DNA from 3 places in the Methylobacterium flocculans genome. Region 1 is predicted to be linked to each of the others. Evidence: predicted binding sites of a transcription regulator. Region 1 holds the regulator's gene; each other region holds the start of a gene.

Region 1 (5,047 bases):
CGCCACCCGCGATGGACGGATTGCCGGTGCGGGAGCGCATGCTGGCGCTGCTGGCGATCGGGCTCGCCATGACCATGGCGGTGCTCGACGGGGCCATCGTCAACGTGGCCCTGCCGGTCATGGCCAAGGATCTGGGGGTGGAGCCCTCGGCCGCGATCTTCGTGACCAACAGCTTCCAGATCGCCGTGACCGCCTCCCTGCTGCCGCTGGCCTCGCTCGGGGACATCCTGGGCTATCGCCGGGTCTACCTCACGGGTCTGGTCCTGTTCACGCTGGCGTCCCTGGCCTGCGCCGTCGCGCCCTCCCTCGACTGGCTGGTGGCCGCGCGGATCGCGCAGGGACTGGGCGCCGCCGGCGTCATGAGCGTCAACATCGCGCTGGTGCGCTTCATCTACCCGCACCGGCTGATCGGGCGGGGGGTCGGCAACGTCGCCCTGGTGGTGGCGATGGCCTCGGCGGCCGGGCCGACGGTGGCGGCCGGCATCCTCTCCGTGGCGAGCTGGCCCTGGCTGTTCCTCGTCAACCTGCCCGTGGGGCTCATCGCCCTGACGGTCGGCGCGCGCACCCTGCCGGTGACGCCCCGGAGCGGGGGCCGCTTCGATGTCCGCAGCGCGCTCCTCAACGCCCTGACCTTCGGCCTCCTCATCATCGGCGTCGACGGCCTCGGCGATCCGGCCACGCGGGGCCTGGCGCTGGCGGAGATCGGCGCGGCGCTCGCCGTCGGCACGGTCTTCGTCTGGACGCAGACGCGTCTCGCCCGCCCGCTCCTGCCCGTGGACCTCCTGCGGATTCCCGCCTTCGCCCTCTCGATGGCGACCTCCATCGCCGCGTTCGGAGCGCAGATGATGGCCTACGTCGCCCTGCCCTTCTATTTCCAGGACGTGCTGCGCCTCTCCGAGACGCAGACCGGCTTCCTGATGACGCCCTGGCCCATCGCCATCGCGCTGACGGCGCCGATCTCGGGGCGCCTCGCCGACCGCTACGCGCCGGGGCTGCTCGGCGGCCTCGGCCTCGCCCTGATGGCCACGGGGCTCGCCGCCATCGCGCTGTTGCCGGAGGGCGCCTCGCACCTCGACATCGGCTGGCGCCTGACCCTGTGCGGCCTCGGCTTCGGTCTGTTCCAATCCCCCAACAACAAGGTCATCATCACGAGCGCGCCCCGCGACCGCAGCGGCGGGGCGAGCGGCATGCAATCGACCGCCCGCCTCACCGGCCAGTCCTTCGGGGCCGCCCTGGTGGCGGTGATCTTCGGCCTGCACCAGGGGGCGCCCCCCGCCGGGCCGGTCTCCGCCACCCTGTGGTGCGCCGTGGGGCTCGCCGCCTTCGGCGCGGTGGCGAGCGTGCTGCGGCGCCAGCCGGAGGGGTGACGGCGGAGCGCGCAGGCTTTGCGCCGGAGGCATGACCGCCGATCGCACCAACGGTCGCGCCGGGCGTTGACCCGGCAATTCCCACGCGAGGACGAGTCCATGAACATCGACCTGTCGGGCCGGCGCGCCCTCGTCACCGGCTCCACGGGCGGCATCGGCTACGCCATCGCGAGGGCGCTCGCAGAGATGGGCGCCACCGTGGCGATCAACGGGCGCACGCAGGACCGGGTCCGCGACGCCATCGACCGCCTCAAGCGCGAGACGGGCCATGCGGGCTTCATCGGCGCGCCGGGCGACGTGGCCAACCCGGACGGCACCGCCCGCGTGGTCGCGGGCCTGCCGGACATCGACATCCTGGTGAACAACACGGGCATCTTCGAGCCGAAACCCTTCTTCGAGATCCCGGACGAGGATTGGCACCGCTTCTTCGAGACCAACGTGATGAGCGGGGTGCGCCTGTCGCGTGCCTATACGCCCGGCATGGTCCAGCGCGGCTGGGGCCGCGTGGTCTTCATCTCCAGCGAATCGGGCGTGAACATCCCGGTGGAGATGGTGCATTACGGCATGACGAAGACGGCCCAACTCGCCGTCGCGCGCGGCCTCGCCGAGACGGTCGCGGGCAGCGGCGTCACCGTGAACAGCGTCCTGCCCGGGCCGACCCTCTCGGAGGGCGTCGCCGATTTCATGCGGAGCATGGCGCCGGCATCGGGAGGCGGCGAGGTCGATCTCGACGCGGCGGGCCGGGCCTTCGTGGCCGAACACCGCCCGACCTCGCTGATCGGGCGGCTCGCCACCGTCGAGGAGGTGGCCAGCATGGTGGCCTACGTCTGCAGCCCGGCCGCCAGCGCCACCAGCGGCGCGGCCCTGCGGGTCGATGGCGGCACGGTGCGCAGCATCGTCTGAACGCGGACGGGCCCGATGCCGGACTTTTTCCGCGCACGCGGGATCAGGGTCCGGCCGCGGGGGTCAACGCCAGCCGGAAATGTTGCCGCCTACTCCCCCTCGAACATCTCGTCGAAGGAGTAGCCCGAGCCGCGTACGGTGCGGATCGGGTCGCTCTGGCGCGGGCGGTTCAGCGCCTTGCGCAGGCGGCCCACATGGACGTCCACGGTGCGTTCGTCGATGTAGACGTCGTGGCCCCAGACCCCGTCGAGGAGTTGCTCGCGGGAGAAGACCCGGCCGGGGCTCTGCATCAGGAATTCGAGGAGCTTGAACTCGGTGGGTCCGAGATGGATCTCCCGGCCCTCGCGACGGATGCGGTGGCTGACCCGGTCGAGCTCGATGTCGCCCGCCACCAGCAGGTTGGCCACGTGCGCGGGCTTCGCCCGGCGCAGCAGCGCGCGCACGCGGGCGAGCAGTTCCGGCACCGAGAACGGCTTGACGATGTAGTCGTCCGCCCCCGTGCCGAGGCCCCGGATGCGGTCGCCCTCCTCGCCCCGGGCGGTGAGCATGATCACCGGCAGGCGCTCGGTCTCGCGCCGCGCCCGGATGCGCCGGCACAGTTCGATGCCGGAGAGGGCCGGCAGCATCCAGTCGAGGAGGACGAGGTCGGGCACCTGCTCCTGCAGGCGCAGGTCGGCCTCGTCGCCCCGCGCGGCCGAGTCGACGATGAAGCCCTCGGCCTCGAGGTTGTAGCGGAGGAGGAGGGTCAGGGCCTCCTCGTCCTCGACGATCAGGATACGCGTACTCATCCGTGTGCTTTCCGTGCGGCGCGATCCTCAGACCGCGCCGGGCATCTCCACCGTCGCGTAGTTGGAGGCGTCGTTCTTCGGACGCTCCCGCTCCGCCAGCAGGTTCTCGCCGGTGACGAGGTAGTGGATCGTCTCGGCGATGTTGGTGGTGTGGTCGCCGATGCGCTCGATGTTCTTGGCCACGAACAGGAGGTGCGTGCAGAACGAGATGTTGCGCGGATCCTCCATCATGTAGGTCAGGAGCTCGCGGAACAGCGAGTTGTAGAGCGCGTCGATGGCGTCGTCCCGCTCCCACACGTCGAGCGCCGCCTTGGTGTCGCGGCCCGCATAGGCGTCGAGCACGTCCTTGAGCTGCTCCTGCACCAGGTCGCTCATGTGCTGGACGCCGATGACGATCTTCTGCGGCTGGATCTGGTCGGCGATCGCCACCACGCGCTTGGCGATGTTCTTGGCGAGATCGCCGATGCGCTCGATGTCGTTCGAGACGCGGATGGCCGTGACCGTCTCGCGCAGGTCGATCGCCAGGGGCTGGCGCCGGGCGATGAGCAGGATCGCCCGCTCCTCGATCTCGCGCTGGAGGATATCGAGGCGCACGTCGGCGCCGATCACCGCCTGGGCGAGGACGGCGTCCCGGCGCACCAGGGCCTGGCTCGCTTCCGCCATCATCTTCTCGGCGATGCCGCCCATCTCGGAGATCGAGCGGCGCAGATTTTCAAGGTCCGTGTCGTAGGACTTGACGATGTGGTCGGACATGGGGGTCGCACTCCGCGATCGGGCCCGCCTGTCCGGGGGCCGCCAGGGCGATGGGGTCGGGCGCGGACCGGGGAAAGGTCCGCCACGGGCCGCCGTGGATCAGCCGAACCGGCCGGTGATGTAGTCCTGGGTCTGGCGCTTCTCCGGGTTCATGAAGATGCGCGTGGTCGGGCCGAACTCCACGAGTTCGCCGAGATACATGAAGGCGGTGAACTGCGAGATGCGCGCGGCCTGCTGCATGTTGTGCGTCACGATGACGATCGTGAATTCGGAGCGCAACTGCTCGATCAGCTCCTCGATGCGGCCCGTCGAGATCGGGTCGAGGGCCGAGGTCGGCTCGTCGAACAGGATGACCTCGGGGCGCTGGGCCACGGTGCGGGCGATGCAGAGGCGCTGCTGCTGACCGCCGGACAGGCCCATGCCGGACTGCTTGAGCTTGTCCTTGACCTCGTCCCAGAGGGCGGCCTTGCGCAGGGATTCCTCGACGCGGACGTCGAGGTCGGCCTTGGGCAGCTTCTCGTAGAGGCGCAGGCCGAAGGCGACGTTGTCGTAGATCGACATCGGGAAGGGCGTCGGCTTCTGGAACACCATGCCGATACGCGAGCGCAACTCGTTCAGGTCGACCTTGGCATCGAGGACGTTCTGGCCGTCGAGGAGGATCTCGCCTTCCGCGCGCTGCTCCGGATAGAGGCTGTAGATCCGGTTGAAGGTGCGCAGAAGGGTCGACTTCCCGCAGCCCGACGGGCCGATCAGCGCCGTGACCTGGCGATCGTGGAAGTTGAGGTTGACCGACTTCAGGCCGTGGAAGCTGCCGTAGTAGAAGTTCAGGTCCCTGACGGCGATGCGGACCGGGGAATTCTCGTCGGCCTTGTGGCGTCCGGTGAGCTGCGCTTGGGTGATCGCGGGGGCGGCGTTCATCGGTTCGGCATCCTGTCGATCGAAGATGGGAGAGGGCAAGGCGGCGCGCTGAGGGTCAGCGCGACCGATCGGTCTTGATGACGAAGCGGGCCACGACCGACAGGGCGAGGATCGTGATGGTGATGAGGAGGGCGCCGGCCCAGGCGAGCTGCTGCCAGTTCGGGTAGGGCGAGAGCGCGAACTGGTAGATCATCACCGGAAGGTTCGGGATGCCGCCCATGAGGTCGGCGCGGAACCAGCTGTTGTTGTTGAGCGCGGTGAACAGCAGGGGCGCGGTCTCGCCGGCGATGCGGGCGAGCGCCAGGATGATGCCGGTGA
Region 2 (5,047 bases), 2.8 Mb from region 1:
TGACAGGCCTCATCGGGAGGCCGGCATCGGCGGCTCGTGTGACGGGGCGCCCTCGACGTCGCCGCCCGGGGTCGCTGACCCGACGGGCTCAACCTCCCGGACAGGAGGGCCGACGCGTTCTCAAACGATGGTCGAGAGCGATCCTCCAACGGGCGCGAGACCCGGCGCAGGTGCCCGAGCCGTATCGAGTCCGAACGGAGAACCGGCGTGGCATAGCCGATCGCGGCGCGTCGGGCAACCGTCCGCGCGCTGCCGCGTCCGGTCTCTCCGGAACGATCGGCGCGGCAGGCCCGCAACGCGAAGGGGCCGCGCCAGCCGGCGCGGCCCCCCTGCATCGCCGGTGCTCGGGTTCAGGCGATGGTGCCGTAGCCGAAGGTGCCGTCGTTGAGGACGGCGCGGTTCTCGACCAGACCGTACTGCAGATAGTGCTGCATCGGGTTGAGCCCCGCCTGCGCCACGTCGCCGTTGACCGCAAGGTATTCCGAGCTGTCGAAGTCGGCGGAGGGATCGCGGCCTTCCTTCCAGCCGTAGGTGTCGTAGTGGCCGAGCGGGTTGATGCCCGCCGCCGCGACGTCGCCGTAGGCGGCCAGATACCCCTTGGTGTCGAACACCGCGTTCGGATCGCGGCCTTCCTTCCAGCCATCGGTGTCGAAGTGCTGGCGGGCGAAGGCGAAGGTGTCGCTCGCGCCCGTGCTCTGCGCGACCTGCAGCACGTCGGCATTGGCGAGCAGGTAGAACTCGGCGTCGAACCCGGCCTTGATGTCGGCGGCCTTGCCGACCGCGTCGAAGATGGCGCGGCCTTCGGCCTGGCCGTACTGGAGGTAGTGCTCCAGCGGGTTCAGCCCGGCGTCCCGCACGTCCGTGTGGCGGGCGAGATAGAACTCGTTGTCGAAGCGCGCGCCCGGGTCGCGGCCCTCCTTGAAGCCGGACTGCTGGTACTGGGTGAGCGCCTCGGCCCCGGACTTCACCACGTCGGCGTTCACGCCGAGATAGCCCTTGGTGGAGAAGAAGGCGTTGGGGTCGCGGCCCTCGGCGGCACCGTAGGCGGCGTAGTGCGCATCCGCATCCTGGCCGGCGGCGAGCACATCCCGGTTGGTCAGGAGGTAGTACAGGTCGTCGACCAGGGGGTTGCCGTCCGCCGTGTCGATCATGCGATCGCTGAACTGGAACTGCTCGATGCCGATCAGGGTATCGGTACCGTCGGCCCCGGAGATGGTGACGAATCCGTTCGCATCCCGGCCGAGCGCGACGGAGCCGACGGTCCCGGTGAAGATCACCCGGTCCACCCCGTCTCCGCCGACGATCCGGTCGTTGCCCGCACCGCCGATGAAGCTGTCCGTGCCGCCCGCCCCGTTGAGGGTGTCGTTGCCGGCGCCTCCCACGAGGAAGTCCGCGGCGCTGCCGCCCGTCACGGTGTCGTTGCCCTGGCCGGCATTGACGTAGTGGCTCTGATCCACACGGCCGCTGAGCGGTACGAGGGTGTCGTTGCCCGAGGTGCCGAGCGCCACGACCCGGAAGCCGTCTCCGCGCTGCGTTCCCGCGACGAGGTCGCGCACGTCGAAGGTGAGGCCATCGGTCGTCGCCACGAAGGCGAGGCCCTCGTCGTCGATGCGGGTGACGGCGCCGGTGAGCGTGTCCCCCGCGCCTTCGGCCTGAAGCCGCACGGCGAGGCCGCCATCCTGGTTCGCGCCGGTCAGCCCGTCATTGGCCGTGCCGTTGCCGACCTCGGCCGAGGTGAAGGTGAGGCGCACTTGGCCCGCCGCCGCCGCCGAGACCTCGACGCGGTCGCTGCCCTCGCCGAGGTCGATCCGGTCGGTACCGTCGGTGCTGACGTTGAACAGGGCGGTGTCGTTGCCCGCGCCGCCCGAGAGGGCATCGTCGCCGAGGCCGCCATGCATGACGTCGTTGCCGAGGCCGCCGACCAGGGTGTCGTTGCCGCCGCGACCGTCGATGACGTCGTTGCCGGCGAGCCCGTCCAGGGTCTCGCCCACCTCCGAGCCGATCAGGTTGTCGTTGCCGGTGGTCACCGGCGTCGCGCCGAGGCGGGCCTGGGCCAGCAGGTAATCGCCGAGTTCGGCCTCATCGGTGAAGGCGCGGCCGCTGCCGAGGGCCTGGCCCCGGGCGTCGGTGAAGGCGTCGGTCTGGTCGGCCAGCTGCGTCAGCTGGGCCGAACCCGCGCCGGCGGCGAAGAGCGGGATGACCTGGTTCGAGTGATTGGTCGAGAAGAACAGGCCCTCCGGCACACCGTCGCCGTTCCGGTCGGGCTGGACCGCCTGGTAGGGGATCGTGGCGCCCTCGGGGCCGAAGAACAGGTGGTCGTGGTCGGCCGTGACGATGAGCAGCGTGTCCTCGAAGGTCGCCTTGCTGGTGGGCGCGTTGATGTAGTCGACGACCGACTTCACGGCGTTGTTGAAGTCGATGTATTCCTCGATCATCCGGCCGCGATTGTTCGCGTGCATCGCCCGGTCGACGGCGCCGCCCTCGATCATCAGGTAGAGGCCGTCAGGATCGGCGTTGAGCTTGTTGAGCGCGGCCAGCGACAGTTCGGAGAGCGTCGCGGAGGATTCGAGCCGCGGCACGCTGAACGGGATCTCGGTGGTGTTGGCGGCGGCCGCGCCCGAGCGGTTGAAGTTGTTGCTGGTGAAGGCCTTCGAGATCATCGCGAGGCGCTCGGAGGTCGGGGCGCCGGTGGCCGCCGCCTGGATCGCGGCGCGGTCCTGAAGCAGGTTCCAGGTCGCGCCGTCCTGCGACTGGTAGCTGTCGGCCTTGAGGCCGTTCCAGAGGTCGGCGCCGATCCAGGTGTAGTCGGCAGTGGTCCGGAGGCGGCCGTTGTCGTCATAATCCGGATTGCCGGTGCCGGCGATCACGTCGAGGGTGCCGGCCCCGAACATCTCCTGGGCGATCTGGTTGGCGTTGGAGCGCGCGATGTTGTGCGCGCCGCCCGTCGCCGAGGGGGTCGCGTCGCTGAACTGCACCGTGGTGACGACGCCGGTGGCCTTGCCCTGCTGCTTGGCGAGCTCGGCGATCGAGAACAGTTCCGCGCCGTTGCCGTCCACGTCGATGGCGTTGTTGTAGGTCTTGTCGCCCGTGGCGATGGACGAGGCGGTGTTGCCCGAATCCGGATAGGTGCTGCGGTTCCACTCGTAGCCCGCGAAGGCGCGGGGCTGGCCGTTCGGATCGAGGCCCGAGACGGGGGTGAAGTCGTAGTTCTTGGCCGGGTCGTAGACCACGGCCGGGTTCTGGGCGAGCCCGGTTTCGCCGGGCACGGGGGTCGTGCGGTTGTCGAGGGGATAGACCGACTGCGCCGTGGCGGTGAAGCTCGCCCCGTCGGCGATCAGCACCTTGCCGGCGGCGCCCGCGCGCGCATCGCCGTCCGCGAGGCCCTTCAGGTAGAGCCGGGTGGCTTCCAGGGTGTTGTACCCCGCGCCATCGGCGATCATCACGATGACGTTCTTGACGGAGCCCGCATTGGCCATGTCGACGCTTCCCTCTCCCACAGCGCGGATGCCGGTCGGGTTCGCCGCCGGATGCCGAGTTCCGTGGAGTTATTCGCAAGCGTGCGACGGCCGGATGACTGCGGAGACAAAGAGAAACATTTTGAACGCGGGAAGCGAACACGGTTTCGTGTGCACGGCCCCGATCCGCGATCCGGCGGGGATCGGGTGGCCTGAACGCGAAAGCCCCGCTGCCTGCGGGGCCGCGGGGCTCGATGGCGAGGTCGTCCGTGCCGAGGACCGTCAGTCCTCGTCGTGGTCCTTGGTGCTGCGCATGCCCTTGAGCTTGGCGAACACCGAATCGGCGTTGAGCCGCTCGTCGCGGGCGCTGCGGTGGTGCTCGTCGGCCTCCGTGTAGTCCGTGGCCGTCGAGACCTCGGTGGGCAGGAGCGTCGCGCCGCCATCCACCGGCATGTTGGCCGGGCGGTCCTTGGCCGAGCGCTGGACCTCGAAGTCGAGGTCGATCTGCGTGCACAGGCCGAGCGTCACCGGATCCATCGGCTGGAGCGAGCCCGAGTTCCAGTGGGTGCGCTCGCGGATCTGCTGGATCGTCGACTTGGTGGTGCCGACCAGCCGGATGATCTGCGCGTCCTTCAGCTCGGGATGGTTGCGCAGCAGCCAGAGAATGGCGTTCGGTCGGTCCTGGCGGCGCGAGAGGGGGGTGTAGCGCGGACCCTTGGTGGTGCGCTTGACCTCGGGCAGCTTCACCTTGGAAACCGCGACCTTGAGCTTGTAGGCCGGGCTCTTCTGCGCCTTCTCGATCTCGTCACGGGTGAGCTGGCCCGTGGTGATCGGGTCGAGCCCCTTGATACCGGCGGCGACCTCGCCGTCGGCGATGCCCTTCACTTCGAGGGGGTGCAGCTTGCAGAAATCGGCGATCTGCTCGAAGGCCAGCGAGGTGTTCTCCACCAGCCACACGGCGGTGGCTTTCGGCATCAGCGGGCCTTGCGACATCGGGTAACTCCAACAGGTACGTGCGGGACGGGTCCGGGGCGCCGCCGACAGGGCGTCGCTCGCTCCGGCCTGAAGAGGGGCCGGCAGCATCCCGTCTCAACGCTGCAATAGGGAAGCGCCGTCTATACAGGTTCCGATGGGGTCTGCGCAATTGCGATCCGCCCGCGTCGGCGCGGGATCGCGTCGCCGGCCCGGGAGAGACCCCGGGCCGCGCCTCAGGCGAAGAGGCTGGAGACGCTCGATTCCGTCGCGGTCCGGCCAATCGCCTCGCCGAGCAGCGGCGCGATGGTGGCGACCCGGATGTTGCGGGCGAGCTTGACGGCCTGGGTCGGCTGGATGGAATCGGTGATGACCAGTTCCTTCATCCGGGAGGCGGCGATGCGCGAGACCGCCCCGCCGGAGAGCACCCCGTGCGTGATGTAGGCCGAGACGTCCTTGGCGCCGGCGTTGAGCAGGGCTTCGGCCGCGTTCACCAGGGTGCCGCCGGAATCCACGATGTCGTCGACGAGGATGCAGGAGCGGCCCTCGACTTCGCCGATGATGTTCATCACCTCCGACTCGCCGGGGCGCTCGCGGCGCTTGTCCACGATGGCGAGCGT
Region 3 (5,047 bases), 230 kb from region 1:
ACCGCACGGGTCGCCTCCGTCGACCAGGAGCATCCGGCGACGCCGGTCAGCCTCATCGACACGATCCTGGCGGCGGACGTGGAGAGGGAGTCCCTGAACGCCGAACTCGAGACCGCCGCCCCCGAGCGCATGGGCGAGATCTACGCCCGCCTCATCGAGATCGACGCCGACCGTGCGCCGGCGCGGGCGGGCGAGATCCTGGCGGGCCTCGGCTTCTCGGTGGAGGACCTGACCCGGCCGATGGCGGAGTTCTCGGGCGGCTGGCGCATGCGCGTGGCACTCGCCGCCGCGCTCTTCGCCGAGCCCGACATGCTGCTCCTCGACGAGCCGACCAACTACCTCGACCTGGAAGGCGCCCTGTGGCTGGAGGCCCGGCTCAAGCGCTACCCGCATTCGGCCCTGATCATCAGCCACGACCGCGAATTGCTGAACAACTCGGTCGACGCGATCCTGCACGTGGCCGGCGAGAAGCTGGAACTCTATACGGGCGGCTACGACGATTTCGAGAAGCGCCGGGCGGAGAAGGCCCGCCTGCAGGCGTCCACGAAGCAGAAGCAGGAGGCAGAGCGGGCGCATCTCCAGAGCTTCATCGACCGCTTCAAGGCCAAGGCCTCGAAGGCCGCGCAGGCGCAGTCCCGCGTCAAGCGCCTCGCCAAGCTGGAGCCGATCGCCACCACGATCGAGGAGCACGTGGCCCCGTTCCACCTGCCCTCGCCGAAGCGCCCCCTGGCGCCGCCGCTGATGCACCTGACCGACGCCACCATCGCCTACGGCGACGATGCGCCGGTGCTGCGTGACCTCAACCTCACCCTCGACGTGGACGACCGCATCGGGCTGCTCGGCGTCAACGGCGCCGGCAAGTCGACCTTCGCCAAGATGGCGGCGGGCGCGCTGCAGGTGCGGGACGGCCGGATGGTGCGGGAGGGACGGGTCCAGGTCGGCTGGTTCCACCAGCATCAGATCGAGGCGCTGGACCCGAAGGACACGCCGCTCGCCATCATCCGGCGCGAGCGGCCCGATGACAGCGAATCGGCGCGGCGCGCCAAGCTCGCGAGCTTCGGCCTTCCCTTCGACAAGCAGGAGACGACGGTGGATGCGCTCTCGGGCGGCGAGCGGGCACGCCTGCTCCTCAACCTCGTGGCGATGCAGGCACCGCACCTGCTCATCCTCGACGAGCCGACCAACCACCTCGACATCGACAGCCGCAGAGCCCTGCTCGATGCGCTGAACGACTACGGCGGAGCGGTCATCCTCATCACCCACGATCGTTCGCTGATGGAACTCGTGGCCGACCGCCTGTGGCTCGCGGCCGACAACACGGTCAAGCCGTTCTCCGGCGACATGGACGATTACGCGAAATTCGTCCTCGACCGGGCCCGCGCCGGCCAGCGCGCCCCCGGGCAGGGGCGCGAGAAGAAGTCCAAGCGCCGGGCGGCCTGAACCGCCCGGCCGATCGCTCTACTTGCGCAGGATCTTGGTCACGAGACGGCCGAGCGGGGTGCCGGACTCGTAGTTGCGCTCGTCGCGCACGACGGGACGGTCCTCGTTGCCGAGGAGCTTGGTGACGATGCGTCCGATCAGGCTCATGGGATGACCCTCGTTCGTGTGGGGCGCCAAGTGGAGAAATGGCGCAGCTTGACCATCAACACGTCGGGAGCCGGTCGCGTTCCCGGATCCCTGCGGTATCGGGTCCCTGCCGTATCAAGGCTGTCATGAAACGGTGATCTAAGCCCGCCGGACGTTCGGCACGGGGTGGATCACGAGATGGACAGCGCGCAGCGGGCAGCGGAGGTCGAGGCCATCCGCCGGGAGGTCGCGGACGATTTCGACGAGGAACTCGAACTCGAGATGGAGGACGAGCGCCTCGAACGCCTGGCCGACGAACTCGGCCAGCCCGCGCGTCCGGCGGGCCTCGACCGCAAGGTCTATTTCCGCGAACTCTTCCGCCTCCAGCACGAACTGGTGCGGCTCCAGGACTGGGTCCAGGCGCAGAAGCTGCGCGTCGTCGTGATCTTCGAGGGCCGCGATTCGGCGGGCAAGGGCGGCGTCATCAAGCGCATCACCCAGCGCCTCAACCCGCGCGTCTGCCGCGTGGCCGCGCTGCCGGCCCCGAGCGAGCGCGAGCGCACGCAATGGTACTTCCAGCGCTACGTCACGCACCTGCCGGCCGGCGGCGAGATCGTGCTGTTCGACCGCTCCTGGTACAACCGCGCCGGCGTCGAGCGCGTGATGGGCTTCTGCTCGCCCGACGAGGTCGAGGAGTTCTTCCGCTCCGTGCCCGAGTTCGAGCGCATGCTGACCCGCTCCGGGATCATCGTGCTGAAGTACTGGTTCTCGATCACCGACGACGAGCAGGCCTTCCGCTTCAACATGCGCATCCACGATCCGCTGAAGCAGTGGAAGCTCTCGCCGATGGACGTGCAGTCCCGCCGCCGCTGGGAGGACTACACGAAGGCCAAGGAAGACATGCTGGCCCGCACCCACATCCCGGAGGCGCCGTGGTGGGTGGTCGAGGCGGTGGACAAGAAGCGCGCCCGCCTCAACTGCATCAGCCACCTCCTGACGCAGATCCCCTACGGCGACGTCGAGCACCCGCCCGTGCACCTGCCGGACCGCGAGCGCCACGACGACTACACCCGCCATCCCGTGCCGGCCGAGATGTTCGTACCCTCGGTGTTCTGAGCCGCCTTGCCGGGGCTGGCTGCGATGGGCGACATGGGCGGGTTCGATCCGCCCATGCGAGACGCCGGGACCCGATGACCAGCACCGACGAGATCCTGTACGCGGCCGAGGACGGCATCGGCCGCGTCACCCTCAACCGGCCGCAGGCGCGCAACGCGCTGACCTTCGGCATGTACCAGGGGCTGATCGACACCTGCGCGCGCATCGAGGCCGATGCGGATATCAAGGCGCTGATCATCACCGGAGCGGGCGACAGGGCCTTCGCGGCGGGCACGGACATCGCCCAGTTCCGCGGCTTTACCTCCGGGCAGGACGCGATCGACTACGAGCGCTTCATGGACCTGGTGATGGGCGCCCTGGAACGCCTGTCCGTTCCGACCATCGCGGCGATCGCCGGCGCCTGCACCGGCGGCGGCGCGGCCATCGCGGCGGCCTGCGACCTGCGTATCGCCACCCGCGACGCCAGGATCGGCTTTCCCATCGCCCGGACGCTCGGCAATTGCCTGTCGCTGGGCAATCTGCGCCGGCTCTCGAACCTGATCGGCCCGGCGCGGGTCAAGGATATGATCTTCACCGCCCGCCTCATCGGGGCCGAGGAGGCGCTGGCCATCGGCTTCGTCGGCGACGTGGTCGAGGATCCGCAGGCCCTCGCACAGCGTGCCACGGACCTCGCGACCCTGGTGGCGGGCCACGCCCCCCTCACCCTGCGGGCGACGAAGGAGGGGCTCCGCCGCCTCCAGGGCGAGGACGCCGAGGGCGAGACCCGCCCCGGCGACGACCTCATCCGCCTCTGCTACACCAGCGCGGACTTTCGCGAGGGCATGGAGGCGTTCCTGGCCAAGCGCCCGCCCGTGTGGACGGGGCGGTAGCCGCCTGGGGTCGGGACCTGCTGTCGGCACGAACCGAACTCCGATGGCGTCTTCCCATCTCCAGACCTGACGGCTCGACCGGTCAGATGTCCTGCCCCTGATGGATCTCGGGGGCATCGGGGCGGGAAGGACCCGGTCGCGGCGGTCTGACGAAGCGCAGAAGCCGCCCATCGATGGCCGCGAGGCCGCAGCCGACGAGGGCCATACCGAGGTAGTGCCTGGGATCGAGGTGCTCGCCCAGGACGAGGGTGCCCAGCATGATGGCCGAGATCGGGATGAGAAAGGTGACCAGCGAGAGGTTCGTCGCACCAGCCGTCGCCAGGATGCGGAAGTACAGCACGTAAGCCAGCGCGGTGGACAAGACCGCGATCCCGAGCACCGCACCCCAGACGGGCAGGCCCGGCACGGGGAGCGTCCATGGCCGATCCACGATGATCGCCACCGGCAGCAGCAGCAGTGTGGAGGCCGTGACCTGCCCGGCCGCCGTCGCCATCGGCGCCACGCCCATCGCCCTGAAGCGCCGGCCGAACACCCCCGCGACCGCGTAGGACAGCGCCGCGACGAGGACGGCCAGCTGCGCCAGCACGTTCGCGCCCAGCCCCGCGAGCACGACGGGTCCGATCATCACGGCGACGCCGACGAAGCCCACGAGAACGCCCGCAAGCCGGTTCCCGGTCATCCGCTCATCGGCGGTCAGCAGGTGGGCTACGGCAACGGCGAAGAGCGGCGTCGTGGCGTTCAGGATGGCCGCAAGTCCGGAGGCGATCTGTGTTTGCCCCCAGACGATGAGGCAGAAGGGAACCACGTTGTTCAGGAGCCCCATGGCGAGGAATGCCGCCCAGACCCGGACTTCGCGGGGCGGGCGCAATCCTGCGAGGGGCAAGCTCAGGTTCAGGATGAGCGCCGCCAAGCCGACACGCAGAACGACGAGGGTGACGGGAGGCAGCGCCTGAAGGGCGATGCCCGTGAAGAAGAACGATCCACCCCAGAGGATGGAGAGGGCGAGCAGCATCGCCGATTCGGTAGCCGACATGGTGCGATTCACAGGGGCTGGCACGGGGCTGTCCTTTCGGCTTGCGCGTGTCCACGCCTATGCCACGCCACCAGGGCGCGCATCCCGTTCCTTGCACCACAATTTTCAATTGCGCAGGCGGGACGACTCCTGTCCCCTCCGAGACGCGTCTTCGTCGCCGACCCGTTCTCCGCGAAGCCGCTATTCCAACGCCGCCACCTTGATGGCGTCGCCCTCCAGCCGGACCTGCGCCGGCAACCCGCGCTGCACGGGGCCGAGGTCGTCGGCGGTGCGGTAGAGGCCGTCGATGGCGATGAGCTCGGGCTCGAACCTCCGGCAGGTGATGCGCGCCTCCGGGTTGCCGGCCGCCCCCGCGATCGCGCGGCCGCGCAGCGCCCCGTAGACGTGGAGCGAGCCGCCCGCGATCACCTCGGCGCCGGACGCCACCGAGCCCATCACGGTGATGTCCCCTTCGAGGTGGAGG

The links. Region 1 encodes PhoB, which activates phosphate uptake and scavenging genes when phosphate is short. Its sites were predicted from a motif close to TGTCATNNANCTGTCAT; they were not measured.
Region 2: the regulator PhoB is predicted to act here: its motif matches at 3,560-3,576, upstream of OF380_RS24800 (alkaline phosphatase).
Region 3: the regulator PhoB is predicted to act here: its motif matches at 1,709-1,725, upstream of ppk2 (polyphosphate kinase 2).

What each region holds. Positions count from the first base shown of each region.
Region 1 is NZ_CP107532.1:2,365,950-2,370,996, reverse strand. It holds gene OF380_RS10970 (MFS transporter) at 1-1,367, shown strand, start outside; gene OF380_RS10965 (SDR family NAD(P)-dependent oxidoreductase) at 1,467-2,270, shown strand; gene phoB (phosphate regulon transcriptional regulator PhoB) at 2,360-3,058, opposite strand; gene phoU (phosphate signaling complex protein PhoU) at 3,086-3,811, opposite strand; gene pstB (phosphate ABC transporter ATP-binding protein PstB) at 3,911-4,729, opposite strand; gene pstA (phosphate ABC transporter permease PstA) at 4,785-5,047, opposite strand, start outside.
Region 2 is NZ_CP107532.1:5,174,176-5,179,222, forward strand. It holds gene OF380_RS24800 (alkaline phosphatase) at 351-3,476, opposite strand; gene OF380_RS24805 (DUF1013 domain-containing protein) at 3,738-4,448, opposite strand; gene OF380_RS24810 (ribose-phosphate pyrophosphokinase) at 4,664-5,047, opposite strand, start outside.
Region 3 is NZ_CP107532.1:2,136,197-2,141,243, reverse strand. It holds gene OF380_RS09865 (ABC-F family ATP-binding cassette domain-containing protein) at 1-1,440, shown strand, start outside; gene OF380_RS09860 (TFIIS helical bundle-like domain containing protein) at 1,459-1,587, opposite strand; gene ppk2 (polyphosphate kinase 2) at 1,765-2,682, shown strand; gene OF380_RS09850 (enoyl-CoA hydratase/isomerase family protein) at 2,757-3,551, shown strand; gene OF380_RS09845 (DMT family transporter) at 3,634-4,584, opposite strand; gene minC (septum site-determining protein MinC) at 4,765-5,047, opposite strand, start outside.